Regions from separate parts of the Paenibacillus sp. M-152 genome, predicted to be linked through region 1. Evidence: riboswitches for the same ligand, from Rfam matches in the RefSeq annotation. Region 1 holds a riboswitch; each other region holds the start of a gene.
What was found. Region 1 has a riboswitch for cyclic di-AMP ahead of EGM68_RS20650 (TrkH family potassium uptake protein). Riboswitches for the same ligand answer to the same signal wherever they lie in the genome.

Region 1 (5,385 bases):
CACGACAATAATATTGGATGCTGCCATTTCTGCTCACTCCTTCTTTTCAGGATTTGTACTAAATCCCCTTTTACCATTCAGAATAGAATCTCAACACAATGTATAATTTAAATAACTCGTTTACAGTAGCTGTTTAAAAGCGCTGCAATGCACCAAGGCTGTTGCCGTTTCCTGGAATTCCGCGCTGCGGAATGCAAGCAGGGAAGCAACGAAGCCGATCGACACCACCACGAACAGGGTCATACAGATATAGGAAGATACTTTTTGGGCACGTGGTCCCACAGTAATCCCCCAACTGACCATAAATGCCCACAGTCCATTAGCAAAGTGAAATGATGCCGAAACGACACTGATTAAATACAAAATAAAATAGACCGGGTTCGTCACTATGCCATGCATTACGCCGCCTAGCTCCTCATGAGTGACATTACCCAGGGCTACCTGAAAGCGTGTGTCGTATACGTGCCATATAATAAATACAAACGTAATGACGCCGGAAATACGCTGGAACAAAAAGCGCCAGTTACGCGAATAGCCAAACCTTTTAACATTCGGATCAGCCTGATAAGCGATATACAAGCCATAGATTCCGTGGAACAGTAATGGCAAGTAGATGAATAACGTTTCTAACACAATAACCAGCGGCAAACCATTCAGGAAGGCCACGCTGCGATTAAAACCTTCCTTACCGCCCTCCACCGCTGTGAAGTTCGTCACCAAATGCTCAACAAAAAATAGAGCCAACGGAATGACGCCAAGAAGTGAATGCAGCTTTCTGGAATAGAATCCTCTCATCTAGGTCATGCTCCCTTCTCCCAATAATAGCGTTTTCAATAGTAATATAACATATAAAATGACAGTTCCCGACAGGGAATGTTCAACAAGGTGTCCCTTATAAGGAAAAACAAAAGTGTGAACATCTTGTGTCGCTTTCATGTTACTCCTTTTCGGCTTATAATGGAATTGCAATATACGTATTAATTATTATGTCTTTTTTGCATATAGAGAGGAAGTGGAAGATTTGTTTGAGGATTTGAACGCTTTTGCCGTCGTTGTCGAGCAGTCCAGCTTGAATAAAGCCTCCAAACTGCTGAATTTGTCCCAACCCGCCCTGTCTCGCAAAATTGCCAAGCTGGAGGAAGAGCTGGGTGTCCATCTCTTTGATCGTCGGGGCAAACGGCTCGAAATTACATCGACTGGCCGATTTGTATATACTTTCGCGCTGGAGCAACGGCAACGTCAGCTTCGCTTCTTACAAAAGCTGTCACAGCACAAAAATGAAGCCCAGAGCATGCTTACTCTGGGCGCAAGTCTTACGACACTCCAAACGACGTTGCCTACCCTCGTCGAGGCTTTCATGAGCAAGCATCCTCAGACTGAGCTAAAGCTGCTCACCGGCAAAACGCATGAAATCGTCGCCTTTGTACGCGACAAAAAAGCAGACGCCGGCGTGGTCGGGTCTGCCATTCATGAAGCTGGATTACGCTGCATTCCGTTATTTGACGATCATTTGGAGCTAGTCGTCCCCATCGGGCATGAATTAACTGTCAAGACAGGAACGGCTTCAATGAAGGACCTGCAAGGATTGCCGATGATCATTTTCTCCAAAGGAACCTGGTACCGCAGCCTGACGGATGACTTGTTCCAGCGCAGCGGCATTATGCCGGATATCCGCATGGAAATCGACTCCTTCGAGGCGATTGTACGTCTGCTTCCAACCTGCAAGGCATCCGCTTTGCTGCCCAAATCCTACTTGCGCAGCGAACTGCTGCGAGATAATGGACTTACTGCATTGTACTTGCCTGATTTGAAGGAGACACGCCGAACGACCTCCCTCATATACTCAGAAACGGCCGATCTCGGCCCGACAGCACGACGCTGGATTAGCGAGACACGTGCATCGTTTGCAGGCTACCGTATGGTGTAGAGAATTTAACCCTCTTCATTGATATTAACGACCTCATCCTCAAAGCGGCCGATATTGTCATTGGAGCCGATAATGACCATAATATCGTCTGCTTTCAGCCGATCCATAGCTGTCGGCGCGATCAAGATACCATTCGCCGTATGAAGTGCCACGATGCTGCAACCAAAGCGGGTACGAGCATTTAATTCTGCTAACGTTTTGCCATTCAGACATGCAGGCACATTGAGTTCCACAATGCTGTATTCCTTGGACAGCTCCAAATAATCGAGCAGATTAGGCGTGACCAGCTGATGCGCTACCCGAATACCCATATCTCGTTCCGGATAAATGACTCGGTCCACCCCAAGCTTCTCTAACGCACGCCCATGCAGTACAGATATAGCTTTGGCTACGACTTTTCTCACACCCAGCTCCTTCAGCAAAATGGCGGTCAGGATGCTTACCTGAATATCATCACCAATTGCAACAATGCCGCAATCGAAATTACGGATGCCCAGTGACCGCAACGCATCCTCATCTGTAGCGTCCGCCACGACAGTATGTGTCAGGATCTCACTCATACTGTCTACAACATCCTCATTCCGATCAATGCCCAGCACCTCGCACCCCATATCCACCAATTGCAAAGCCAGGCTTGAGCCAAACCGTCCCAAGCCAATGACTACAAACTGCTGCGTTTTCATATCTACTCGAAAACTCCCTTACCCTATAATTATTTTACCTTCTGGATGACGATACAATTCCTTACCCTTTTTCGGTCCCAGTGCATAAGCTAGCGTGAGTGGACCCAGCCTGCCTGCAAACATCGTCAGAGTAATCACCAGCTTGCCTACAACTGACAAATCAGGTGTAAGCCCCATAGACAGCCCTACTGTACCAAATGCAGACACTGTCTCGAACAAGATCATTAGAAAATGATGATCTTCGGTTGCGGACAGAATCATCGTCACCCCAATCACGAACAGCAGCCCCAGCAAGGTAATGGTCAAAGCCTTATAAATTCGTGCCTGCGCAAGTCGGTACCGGAACAACACAATATCTTCCCGTCCCCGCAGCATCGAAAACACCGCTCCAATGAGCAGGGCAAATGTAGTGGTCTTAATCCCGCCCCCAGTGGAGCCAGGCGAAGCTCCAATAAACATGAGTATGATGATAAAAAACTGCGTAGCCTGCCGCAAGCCTGCAATGTCCAGCGTGTTGGCACCTGCGGTACGTGGAGTAACGGACTGGAATAAAGAACCCAGCAGTTTACCACCCCAATCAAGCGAGCCAAGCGTCTTTGGATTCGTAAACTCAAATACAAAAATGACGAGCGTCCCGACGACAATCAGAGCAGCTGTCATGCTGAGTACCACCTTGGTATGTAAGGATAATCTCTTACGCTTACGATAATCTGCCAGGTCTGACATCACTACAAAACCAATACCACCCGAAATAATGAGAAACATGGCTGTAAAATTAACAATCGGATCATATACATAACCTGTCAGGCTGCGAAATTCACCGAATAAATCAAAACCAGCATTATTAAACATGGAAATGGCATGCCAAATTCCAAAATAAATCGCCCTGCCGACAGGCATATCAAATGACCAGCGAATCGAAAAAATAGCTGCACATACGCCCTCAATCATCAGCGAGTACCATAGCACCTTGCGGATCAATCCAACAATTCCTTCGACAGAGGTCTGATTCATCGCTTCTTGCAAAATAAGGCGCTCCCGCAAGGAAATGCGACGTTTGAACACCAGCGCGATCAAGGTAGCCATGGTCATAAAGCCAAGACCACCGATCTGGATCAGCGCAACGATAACGATTTGACCAAAGGTTGTAAAAAAGAGCCCTGTATCCTTAACGACAAGTCCGGTTACACAGGTCGCGGATGCGGCAGTAAACAAAGCGTCTATAAACGCAAGTGGTTTTCCTGTTGTATTAGAGATGGGCAGCATTAACAATAAACTACCTATTAGAATGATAATGGCAAAGCCTGCAACGAATATCTGCGGTGGAGAAAGCCGAAGCCAGCGTGCATTGGGATTCATCTATTCATCACTTCTCTCCTAATCCTTAAAACTATAAAAACAGTGACTTAATACGGTGTAAGCCCGCTACGCGTTCCATTTATCTTCCGATCGTCGTTGCCCCTGATTTTTTTGATTTTCCAAACCTTAAGTAGCTATAATTAGCATTCCCTGAATACAGGAAGAATGCATGTCAAACACTACTCGGCTCCCTGTGCTATTGGCGAGCAGCAGCGAAGGGGGCAGAATTGTTCTGAAGAAGCGAAGCGTTTGCCTTTATCTCCGGATTTTAACCATTAAAGGGTTTATACAATCAAAAAAATCCGGGGATAACAGCAATCGAAGGAATAATCTGAACCCGCAGCGGTCTAACCAATCCAAACACTTTTATACACACAAAAAAAGACACCGGAAAACCGAGTGCCTGACTTGGTTCCTGTCCACAGCCTACGAGGTTAGCTGACGGATTCGGACAGCACAGTATGCCCTATTTACACTTCCGGTCCATCAGGATCGGCTGTAAAATTCACCCCAGTAACATGGTTCCCCCGTTTTCTCATAGAAATTCGGCTTAAATGTATATCATTACCCATATATTTCATAGGCATTGCCTCAAGATTATAATCCTTCTCTATCCAGATCACAAAACCGATTTCGCCGAAAAAACGTGAAATTGGCTTTAATTCGCGAATAGACATCGGTTAATCACAGCTTATCTAATTTTATTAAAACTTTAAAGTGCTTTCACTCTGTTTTCATGAATATCGCTGGTCTGTTGGCGGGAACCTGTGCAGTATGATATCTTTAATGGATGTTCTTATTTACAGATTAAGGAGGAAACTCATGAATCCTATCGGGAAACCGGTCGTGCTCACGGCCAACTTCAAAAAATTAGGCTTGCTGGGCGGGGTTGGCCTGATTTGCTTTTTTATCTTTCAATTGCTTATTCCCTCGCTTAGCAATCCAAGTCCGGAATCATTGATGAATGCAAAGGTCATCAGCAAACAAGAAGCGGTCATACACGCCCTGGACTTCGCCCGTTCCGAGCTGGGCTATACGGAATCACAGCCAGAGAAGCCCGTCGTAACCTATCAGGCTGAAACAGATTTGTACGGTTATTTATCCAGAGAAAAATTGGTTCAAGAGTACGATCGTACATGGAAAAAAAATTATCCATATGAAACCTTTCGGGTTGATTTGCCTGACTCCTCAGCGAAGGGCAAGCTGCAAATTCATGTGGATTTATCCACTGGGAAGGTCGTTAGCTTTAAACGGATCACCTCCAGCACCAATTACACACAGGCTGATGTTTCTACAGATGAACAAGCACAAAGCAGACTTGTACGTGTAGCTGAGGGTGACATGACGCTCGAAGCCAAGGAACAGGCTGCAGCAATATGGATCAAACGCTTTGGCTTTAAGCCATCTGAATTGAAG
Region 2 (5,385 bases), 1.3 Mb from region 1:
TTTCCCACCCGTGGTGCAGTACGACAGAACGGCCAGAAAATATATCAATTTTATGCCGATGATGTACACGATTTTGCCTGGTCCGCTTCACCCAACTTTGTAGCCGTAGAAGAACCCTTTTCTTCTACTGAAGTTCCTGGTGTCAAAATCAAGCTCTATCTGGACCCGTCCCATAAGGAACTCAAAGGACGTTATATGAGCGCAGCCAAGGCCGCCCTTTCGTACTACAGCAAATGGTACGGGCCTTATCCATATTCCACTCTATCTATCGTTGTTCCACCCAAAACAGGCAGTGGAGCCGGCGGCATGGAATATCCGACACTCATCACGGCCGCAGCTGCGGACCAACTGAATCCCGGCTATAATCTGGAACGGACGCTGGTTCATGAGATTGGGCATCAATATTTCTACGGAATGGTAGCCAATAATGAATTTGAGGAGCCCTGGCTGGATGAAGGCTTCACCTCCTATGCAGAAGAACGGCTCATGGAGCAAGAATATGGGCTTATCCCCAACTTGCCATTACAATCCGGACAGGTAGCTTCTCCACAGCCCCTAAACCGCGAATCCTGGAAGTACGGATCGTCGGCTGAGTATGCACAAAATGCCTACTCACGAGGCAAGCTGGTACTACGAGGTATTGAACGTCAGGTGGGTACGAAAAAAATGGACCGGGTTATGCGAACCTATGTCCAGACCTACCGATTCAAGCATCCGACCTCACAGGATTTTCAGCGTGTCGTGGAGAGGGTGACTGGACGCTCATGGAGCCACTATTTTGAACAATATGTATATGACGGCCAGATGGCGGACTTTTCTGTCGATCGCATCACGAACCGCAAGTTGGAGAATGGATATGAAGCAGTCGTGACGCTCAGCAAAAAAGGAGCAGATTATCCCAAGATCCCTGTTCAATTTACCTTCAAGGATGGCACCACAATATTTAAGGCATGGGACGGTACGGGCAAAAGTACATCTTTCCGACTCAAAAGCACCTCTCCCGTGTCCTATGTGACCGTTGATCCTCTATACACTATTGCACTGGAGAACAAGCATATTAATAATAGCCTGAAGGCTGAATTGGACGAAAAGCAACAAACCCGTTGGAGTGTGAGTGTAACCAAGCTGTTGGAGACACTGCTTGGAAGTCTGTCATGGTGAGGTGTCTATAGATGCGGACTGTTTTAAAAGAAGGCTGGGCGCTAGTGCGCATACGCTTTTATATCGTTATCATTTTATTTTTGTATCGTCTGCTGTGGGGAGTATTTCTCTATCGGCTGGTACAGTCGGCCGTTGTCCCGCTGCTGCTGCGTTATCCTGATCAGAGCCAAAACGAGCTGGGAAAGACCTTGTTTTGGATGGAGGGCCAGATCGCTTTGATGGACAGCCGGGAAGTACACGTATATTTATGGATACTACTAGGGGCGACCGTATTGCGCGTCCTAATCACTCCCTTCATTAGAGCTGGCATATATCAAAGCCTGTATACCGATGCGTCTGAACCGCAAAGCCTGTCCTTCTTCAAGGGGATGAAACGTCACGGTATGTCATCTCTGTTGTATTACATCATCGAGTTGGGTTTGCTGCTGCTTCCCGCCTTCTGGGTGGTACCGAGACTCTATCCTATTGTAGCAGGAACGCTGCAATCTTCCTCTTACCTGTTGCATTTGTTGCCCTATGCCATTGGGTGGGTGGCTTACGGTTGGTTCATTCGGCAGTGCATCCTGTATATGCAACTGGGCACGGTCAGTGGTCACGCCATACTATCGTCCCTGCTCGCCTTCTTTCGCCAGCTTCTTCCGGCTGTAAGCGTATCTCTCTTGCTTGGTGCTTGTGTGCTGCTGGTCTTCGGTCTATTTGGCACCGTAGCGATGATTTGGACTGGTATGTTGGCGCTAATTCTCCAGCAATCGTATCATTTTGTTACCAGTCTGGTCAGGCTGTGGCATATCAGTTCGCAGTATCGTCTATGGCACATCGATATCTCCAGCAGAGGCTAATCCCTCTCTTTATGCTTTCTCCTGCATTTTTAGCTGTCGAAAAAACTTTTTTCTTTCCCGTGCAAACGGCACATAACTGAATACTGTTAACAGAATCTGTTCCTAGGGCGTTAGGAACAGATTTTTTTTGTAACTTTTTGCGATGAAACATTTGCCAAAGCCTGCTGTCTTTGTTACAATAATCGCAGTGAACTGATAGTAACAACTTTGTAATCTTTATTGTAACCTTTATCTTAAAAACATCGTTGTCGTGAATACTGCTCTCCAAGGTGCACATCTTAAGTTAAGCCTAATTCCTGGCACCTAGGAAGCGGGGGAACCAGTTTGGGTGAATTGATCTCGCAACAGAGTGGTCATAGGGGAACCTTCTACCGAATCCTTAAGCTAACCTCGCAGGCATTGGAAGGGGTATATTTTTTTTGAAGAAGAAGCTAACGATCGCAGCCATGGGTCTCGCCATTGCCTTTACATCTTTTACATTCGGTGGCAGCAGTGCATTTGCAGACTCTAAGATGGACCAGGTCATCCAAGATGCCAAAGGAACGAACTATAGAAGCGGAGGTACTACACTCGAGGGATTCGATTGCTCCGGCTTCACAATGTATGTATTCAACAAACTGGGAATTAAACTGCCGCATCAATCTGGATCACAATTCAAAATGGGAGCTTCTGTATCCCGCGATGAAATGAGACCAGGCGACCTGGTGTTCTTCAACACCACAGGAAGAGGCGTTTCCCATGTAGGTATCTTCGTAGGTGAAGGGAAATTCGCCCACTCCTCGACTTCACGTGGTGTAGTAGTTAGCTCACTGAACGAAAATTATTACGCTAACCGTTATGTCGGTGCAAAAAGAATTATGAGCACAGACGCTTACCATTCTGTAGCTTCAGATATTCCTGATGACGACAACGTAGAATAACTACCGCACAGCAAGCTAACCCTAGCCGCAATTTGATTCTGGCCGGAATCGAATTGCGGTTTTTTATGTCCACTACATCAGTAATTATTATCATTACTGACGAACTGACACCTCAAAAGGTTTCAGTTTTAGCGAACATCGTCGTTTTTACCGCCACCGCTGGGGGAGCATATGAGCAGTAAATCCTTCTTATTGAATGTATACCCGACTTAGGTACGAAATAAACACGCTTGCCATTCTCCTACAACTTGTCTACAATCTGTGGTTAATGATTGAAGTACCTACATAAGGAGGAATGAAAAAGTGCCGGCCTCAATATCCAACTACCGGATCGTACCGATGGACGAGCATCAAGCGGCTGAAATCTGTGAGTGGCGCTATGATCCTCCCTACAACATATACGGCTGGCTTCCCTGGGAACAAATGAAGGCACTTGAAGTCGAATTTGGAAGTCCCACGCTTCGCCAAGAGCAATATGTTGCCGTACTGGACGAAGAGAATGAGCTGACGGGATTTGCTCAATATTTTCCTATGGTCGGTGTGACCCGGCTGGGTCTTGGAATGCATCCCGAAAGATGCGGACATGGCACAGGCTCCGACTTTGTCCGGGCCATTGCCGAGGAAGCCAGACGACGTCATCCACAGAATGAAATTGACCTAGAGGTTCTCACCTGGAATCAGCGGGCTATACGAGCCTACAAGGCAGCTGGATTTGAGCTGACGGATACCTATGAACGTCAGACTCCAGATGGCAGAAAACCGTTCTATTGTATGGTATATCGTCCTGAACAACAGAACCGGGTTCTATAAATAAGAGCGCCTTCGCTATACAACCGCGATGTTGTATAGCGAAGGCGCTCTTAATATATACAACAGATCATTATAAAATCAATGACTGCTGCGCATTTTTTCAAAAGCTTCATTATATTGTTGGGCTTCCTTAATATCTACGGCCATAATACCGCCATCGTCCCAAGAGGTCAAACGCAGAGTCACGGTCTTGTAATCAATCGTAATAAATGGATGGTGATTGAATGCCTCAGATATAGCGGCAACTTCATCCACGAATGCAATTCCCTTCATAAAACTGGAAAAATTATATTTCCGAACGATCCAACGTCCTTCCTCCAGTTCCCAGCCCTCCAGTTTCTCCAGATGTGCTTCAATCTCTTCTTGTGTAAAAGGCATGTTACGAACTCCTCCCCGTTTATACGGAAGCCTTTTAGCCGCTTACATGCGGCCAAAACTACGATATATTGGTGTACATATTACCACGGCCCCGTTGATAAATCCATAAGACGGCCTTCAAATCAAAGGGACCGACGTCAGCTCCTCATCTCCGATGAGTACATAGATCCGGTGCTGCTCCGGCTCATAAATCACAACGCCGCTGCCTACAGTGATTATTGGCTCCGTACCCAGTGCATAAAATAGGTCTTCTGCCAAAGCTTCATTGACTTCCTGACGCCCCATCGGGTTCAGCCTGTCCCAATCTTCTGCTTCCATTTCAAAAAATTCATAGCTATCTGGGATGCGTCCCACAGCCTCTGTCAAATCGTTCAAAATTTGTTCATACTCGCGCCCATGCTTTACTCCCATGCTATTTCCTCCAATGGTTCAGCGATTCAATACATAATCACTTTATTATACCGGAAATTGGCCCTTAACAAAAAAGAGAGTTTTGTCGATAAATACTATAATCCGTCTCATAATGACGCGCTTGGGGCAAGGACGACCCATGCGGCATGAAAGGATTCAAAATCTATTCTCATGGATGAGGTGTATCATGCAAATTACAACCATTATTGGACTTGTGCTCGGGCTTTTGTCACTGGTCGTCGGGATGATCCTGAAGGGCGCGCCAGTCGTCAATCTGGTCAATAATCCCGCTGCTTACATGATTATTTTCGTCGGAACAGCAGCAAGTATATTCATGGCGTTTCCGATGGATGACATGAAACGGGTGCCAAAGCTGTTTAAAATTATTTTCACCCAGCAGAAATTGCTGGATCGCAAGGAGCTTATCGGTACATTTACCGAATGGGCATCCATTACCCGTCGTGAAGGTCTGCTCGCGCTGGAATCCAAGGTCGAAGAGATCGACGATCCCTTTATGCGCGGCGGTATGCGAATGATTATCGATGGTAATGATCAGGAGTTCGTACGCGATGTTCTGATGGAAGACATTAACGCTACCGAAGATAGACACCGCGCTGGCGCACTGATTTTCTCCCAAGCCGGTATGTACGCTCCAACACTCGGGGTACTTGGTGCGGTTGTAGGTCTGATCGCCGCTCTGGCCGACCTTAGTGACATGGAAAAACTGTCCCATGCCATTGCAGCCGCTTTTATTGCAACGTTGCTCGGTATTTTTACAGGCTATGTCCTATGGCATCCAATGTCCAACAAGCTGAAACGGCTATCCAAGAAAGAAGTGGAACTTAAGTTAATGATGGTCGAAGGTC
Region 3 (5,385 bases), 2.6 Mb from region 1:
ACCATCAAACCGCATATAAACACCCCCAGAATCGCATACATCAGCATATTCATCAGCCCGACGCCCTTGCCGCCAAAAATGACGTTTAGCATCATTTCTCCCAAAGCAGCCATACCACCTAGCGGGGTCAGTGTATCATGCATATTATTGACCGAACCTGTCGTCGCCGCCGTTGTGACCGCAGTGAATAATGCCGATTGTCCAATGCCGAAACGAACCTCTTTCCCTTCCATGCTTCCCTGAGATGCATCCATACCCAGTGCCTGGATTAACGGATTACCTGTCTTCTCCGACACATACGTTATGGATAGAAAAATAAGGAACAAGACCATCATCGAGCTAAAAATAATCCAGCCCTGCTTGCGATTACGGGCAAACAATCCAAAAGTATACGGCAACGAAGCCGGCATTACCCACATTGCTAATATTTCCAGTACGTTCGTCCAAGGACTTGGATTCTCAAAAGGATGAGCAGAATTAGCTCCCGCAAAACCGCCCCCGTTCGTGCCCAAATGCTTGATGGATTCCAATGAGGCAATAGGTCCCATAGCAATCTGCTGCTGTGTACCGCTTAAAGTCGTAATATCCGCTGTAGGCTGTAGCGTCTGTGGTACTTTTAGTCCCACCAGCACCAGCGTAAGTATAAAGGCAAGCGGCAGGAAAATCCGTATGTTGGCTTTAATAAAATCTTGAAAAAAATTACCCAGCCCTTCACCGCGCCGCGTCAATCCCCTCATAAAAGCCGCAGCAACCGAAAACCCCGAAGCAGCCGAAGTAAACATCATCATCGTGACGAACGCCATCTGTGTCAGATACGTAAGCCCGCTCTCACCGCTATAATGTTGGAGATTCGTATTGGTCATAAAGCTGATTACCGTATTAAAGGCCAGTGATGCTTCCATATTACTGTTTCCAACCGGATTGCCCGGGAGTATAGCCTGCAAGCGCAATAGCAGGTAGCTGATCCCCACAAGCACCACATTGGTTGCAATGAAACTCATAGCATACGTGGTCCAACGCATGCTGTCCTGTTTCTTCAAGCCTACAGCCTTATAAATCAGCTTTTCCGTCCCACCAAAAATCCGATCCGTCCGATTCGGTTCATTCGAAAATACGTGATACATATAGGTACCCACTGGCTTAACCAAGAGCAGCAATATGACGATCACAATTCCAATTTGCAGTAGCTCCATCCTCTATTCCTCCTTAAAATGCTCCTGCATTTGGAACAACAGACCTGCTTCAGACCATCCATTGAGTGCACACGTTTGCGAAAATCTGCCCCTCTGATGCTTCATTCTTGATCTGCTGTTCCCGCCTGCTCGATCCTATAGTTGACTAGAACTTTTCAGGATTCAGGAGTGCGTAGATTAAATACACGAACACAATAACCGTGAGCCCTAGCACAACGATCATCCTCTTCGCCCTCCTTTTGAGGTCTGCGCATCACACCAGCGTATAAACAGTAATATCACTCCATAACTCACAGCCATTACGAGCAGCATGTATAAATCCATCATGTTCCTATCCTCCGTATCGCTCCTCAGATTGTCCTTTTGATTCCATCATAAAATCATAAACCAGCTATGTTATAAGTGCTTATCCGTTCAGCAGGAAACCCACCTCTCCGTTCAATGTGTAGATCACATGGTCCGCTCCCAATCCCCGATAAATTCCTTGCGGATTACAGCCGTGCGTTATAACATAGATCGATTCTGATGTTAGTGGCCGACATATTTGCAGGAAACGGCAAGTCAAATTCAAGCTGTTTTCGAACAAATACACACTCCCAATTTCTTTACTAGGAAAATTCCATTTTCCCGCTTGCATCGTATTGATGCGCACAATGTGCTCCACACCCATTTTTTTGAGCTGTCGTTCCTCCTGAGTGCTATTTGTGAGAACTGCAAACGCCAATTTTTTGAACATAAGCAATTTCACAAAACTTCTGCCCGCTTCATTCGGTGCAGTGACAATAATTAACCGACCTTCCATCAGTAGCTCCTCTCCCGGTATAAAAAGACAACAAAAAGAAGCCGAAGGAAAAAGGCTTCCTCCGGCTTCATACATTCCATGATAAAATAAACCATGGCTGCACACGGCGGTTTGTTGCCTCTCCCTGTACGCTTACGAGGTTAGCTGTCGGATTCGGACGTGAGAGTCGCCCTATTTACGGCACTTGACCGGAAAATTCACCCCATGAGACACACGGCTTTCAAAGCCGTACATACTCGTTGGTTCCCCCGTTTTTGCAACTGCAAAATTCAGCGCTTTAGACAATTCGTTGTTGCTTCATTGGTGTTAATTTGAAATTACGTCTTGAATCATACACCCGTGCAAGGAAGACTGTAAAGCTCAACGGCGGGGCTATAAACCACCCTTTAGAGCATAGGAGATTAAGAATAACGCTTACAAGGCATCTATGCTTCTCGTATCTCTTTAAAACTCTGTATTTCACCCCTTTTTGAAAATGAAAGGCATGTCAATATTGGCGTAGGGTATGGCTTAGTTACTCCTTATTTGCAAAAAGGAAAGAAAATACGCTATACGTGCCAGATAATTACCGATTGAACCCGTTTTTATGAGAAGAAACACCTCAATTAGCTCCATTTGAAGTGCGATTTACCGTTTTGAACAAAAGACGATTTTACAATGGTCCAATGCCCGTATACTCTTCCGGACTTGCAACCCCTTGTTGAGTTGCTTACAATTTAATTGCAGAATATTGAATGAGGAGGGATATCATGAGCGTATATAAATATGATGCACAGACCCTACAAGGGGTACAAATTCCGTTATCCACATACGAAGGGAAAGTTCTACTTATCGTGAATACTGCCAGCAAATGTGGGTTAACCCCCCAGTACAAGGCGCTACAAGAGCTATATGACCAGTATCATGAACAGGGGCTCGAAATTTTGGGATTTCCCAGCAACCAGTTCGCCAAACAAGAGCCGGGCTCCAGCGAGGAGATCTCTGAGTTTTGCCAAATCAATTACGGTGTGACCTTCCCCATGTTCGCCAAGACAGATGTCAACGGTGATCAGGCACATCCTCTATTTCGCTACCTGACCCACACTGCTCCGGGAGTATTAGGCTCCAAAGCGATCAAATGGAATTTCACTAAATTCTTAATTACACGAGAAGGTAACGTATTTAAGCGTTATGCGCCGCAAACCACTCCAGATAAGCTTATAGGAGATATAGAGAAGCTTTTGCGGAAAAACTGACATCTTTCTTCATTACAGTTAACGAGCGGTCCGCTGTCCATATGACCGCTTCTGTAACAGAATGATATAACGAAAAATATTTAACGAAAAAAGCACCCCTTCACGTAAAACGTGTCAGGATGCTTTTTCAACTGGGTATTACACATAATGCGGTCGAGAGGACTCGAACCTCCACGGGCGTACGCCCACTACCCCCTCAAGATAGCGTGTCTGCCATTCCACCACGACCGCATGTCATAATGTATTGAGGCAACAGATTTATTATACTCTCTCAGCAACAATTTGTAAACAATAATATTATAATTATTTTAGTGTAACTTTATATAACGTATATAAGCAATAAAATTATTTAATTTGACATGAAAGAGCTCAAAGTGTAAATATATATTACATAAATAATTGAACTATTATTATATAAATAAGATTAGAGTCAAATAAACTGACACAAATATTCACCTCAAGGAGGCGAACCATCCTGCATAAAGGTAACCGATTGCTAAACTACGCATTGTTGTTGGACCCTTCCCTACCCATTGGTGGTTTTACCCGTTTCTACGGACTGGATGAACGTTTCCGTAACGGAAACTTGAACAGTCTACAGGATCTGAAACATTTTATGCGAGACGATTGGTATCCTCAAATTACAACCCTTGACGGCATGGCCATCAAAAGTCTGTATGCAGCCATCCAGCAGAATGACGGTTGGCGGATCGCCCTTATTGATAAAATGCTGTACACCCAACATCCTTCCTCGCAGTATGTGAAAAAATCGCGACTTTCTGGCCAGCGTCTGCTCAAGCTCACCAAGGCTCTTTATCCTTGGCTTGCATTTGACCAACTGGAAGACACACTCACTCAATACAATGCAATTGGCACACTCGCTACTGTCCACACTTGGATTAACTTCCTTCTCGGAACCGATATAGAACAGACCATTCACGGCTATTTTGCCACAGCGGTATCCTTCTGTATCGAAGATGCCTTCAGACTGCTCAATCCTCCTTACGAGGAAAAGAATCCTCTTATCGATCACATGACCAGCGAGTTGCTCACCACCTGGAAGAAATTTAACGAACCTACGCCAAGCTTATTTCAGCCTCACCTTTTCCATAGCCATCAGACCAGTTCCTACATCACTCAGCCACCCTATATGAGCCATAGTAGCCAATTGAATGCATCCAGGCCCTTTTCCTCCTCCATCCTATTCAAACGCCTTCCAGCCTCCCTCTGATGCGTCGTTTTACCAGTCTAGCAGTCACAATAAAAATACTCTGCCCTTTTCTCAAGCGGCAGAGTATTTTTAATTCATGTATCCAAATTCATACCACTCACAGACTATAGTCGGATTATTTTCACTTTTTGCACTTAATTAAGTAATTATTTTAATAAAATAACGCATTTAAGATTGTATAAACACGTATAAAAGTGTATCATAGTTTTAGATGGTTAATTCTAACATGTTTACTGATGATTATTATATCACACCAATTATTCTGCAAGAATCCGTAAGGGGCGATTTCTCTTGAACAACAAAATGCCTGTCACCTCCTTCGGGTGGGCCATCAAACAAAGGCTTGTCGAGCTTCGACTGGATCAGAAAACATTTTGCGAGACACACAATATCCCGCCTTCACGCTTGTCCAATCTGATTCACGGCACCCGTAAAGCACAAAGGTACAGAAAACAAGTTGCTGCAATTCTGAATATCGACGATAACGATTATAAGGAGGCGACACCACACTAAACCCAACAAGCATTCCAGCATCCGACGCGCCGCCATATTATCAGGAAATCAAATAAACCCGTAAACCGAACCCCTTAGTCCGTTTTACGGGTTATCCACCCAGGCGTTTAGCCATAGATTATTCAAGTTTCGCTTTGTCCTTCTCCCTTTTTTGCTTACGGTATTTCGCAAATTCAACATATTCTAAAATAAAGTTCTGTTCTTCTGTCTCAAGATCTTCAGCCTGGCAATTCAACGGCCCCATCACCCCAAAAAAATAAGCAGCCTTCTGCTCCTGAAGCACGCCTTCCCCCGGCTTAATTCCTTTCATCAACCAGTCGAGCGATACATTAAAAAAGTCCGAAATCTGAATCAAATGGGCGGTACCTGGCGTTGTTTTTCCTCTTCTCCAATCACCGAGATTCCCTGAGC

Region 2: linked by a shared signal. The riboswitch ahead of EGM68_RS01005 (C40 family peptidase) and the one ahead of EGM68_RS20650 (TrkH family potassium uptake protein) in region 1 are both predicted to bind cyclic di-AMP.
Region 3: linked by a shared signal. The riboswitch ahead of EGM68_RS06865 (hypothetical protein) and the one ahead of EGM68_RS20650 (TrkH family potassium uptake protein) in region 1 are both predicted to bind cyclic di-AMP.

The regions. Positions count from the first base shown of each region.
Region 1 is NZ_CP034141.1:4,721,887-4,727,271, forward strand. It holds gene sdhA (succinate dehydrogenase flavoprotein subunit) at 1-27, opposite strand, end outside; gene EGM68_RS20635 (succinate dehydrogenase cytochrome b558 subunit) at 121-795, opposite strand; gene EGM68_RS20640 (LysR family transcriptional regulator) at 1,022-1,927, shown strand; gene EGM68_RS20645 (potassium channel family protein) at 1,933-2,610, opposite strand; gene EGM68_RS20650 (TrkH family potassium uptake protein) at 2,629-3,969, opposite strand; cyclic di-AMP (ydaO/yuaA leader) riboswitch at 4,378-4,530, opposite strand; gene EGM68_RS20660 (CPBP family intramembrane glutamic endopeptidase) at 4,792-5,385, shown strand, end outside.
Region 2 is NZ_CP034141.1:232,444-237,828, reverse strand. It holds gene EGM68_RS01015 (M1 family metallopeptidase) at 1-1,161, shown strand, start outside; gene EGM68_RS01010 (hypothetical protein) at 1,173-2,000, shown strand; cyclic di-AMP (ydaO/yuaA leader) riboswitch at 2,277-2,414, shown strand; gene EGM68_RS01005 (C40 family peptidase) at 2,420-2,920, shown strand; gene EGM68_RS01000 (GNAT family N-acetyltransferase) at 3,224-3,730, shown strand; gene EGM68_RS00995 (4a-hydroxytetrahydrobiopterin dehydratase) at 3,809-4,108, opposite strand; gene EGM68_RS00990 (hypothetical protein) at 4,226-4,519, opposite strand; gene motA (flagellar motor stator protein MotA) at 4,707-5,385, shown strand, end outside.
Region 3 is NZ_CP034141.1:1,531,975-1,537,359, reverse strand. It holds gene kdpA (potassium-transporting ATPase subunit KdpA) at 1-1,193, opposite strand, end outside; gene kdpF (K(+)-transporting ATPase subunit F) at 1,339-1,416, opposite strand; gene EGM68_RS06865 (hypothetical protein) at 1,600-1,995, opposite strand; cyclic di-AMP (ydaO/yuaA leader) riboswitch at 2,109-2,280, opposite strand; gene EGM68_RS06860 (glutathione peroxidase) at 2,745-3,230, shown strand; tRNA gene EGM68_RS06855 (tRNA-Leu) at 3,379-3,461, opposite strand; gene EGM68_RS06850 (urease accessory protein UreF) at 3,724-4,461, shown strand; gene EGM68_RS06845 (Rha family transcriptional regulator) at 4,753-4,974, shown strand; gene EGM68_RS06840 (helix-turn-helix domain-containing protein) at 5,093-5,385, opposite strand, start outside.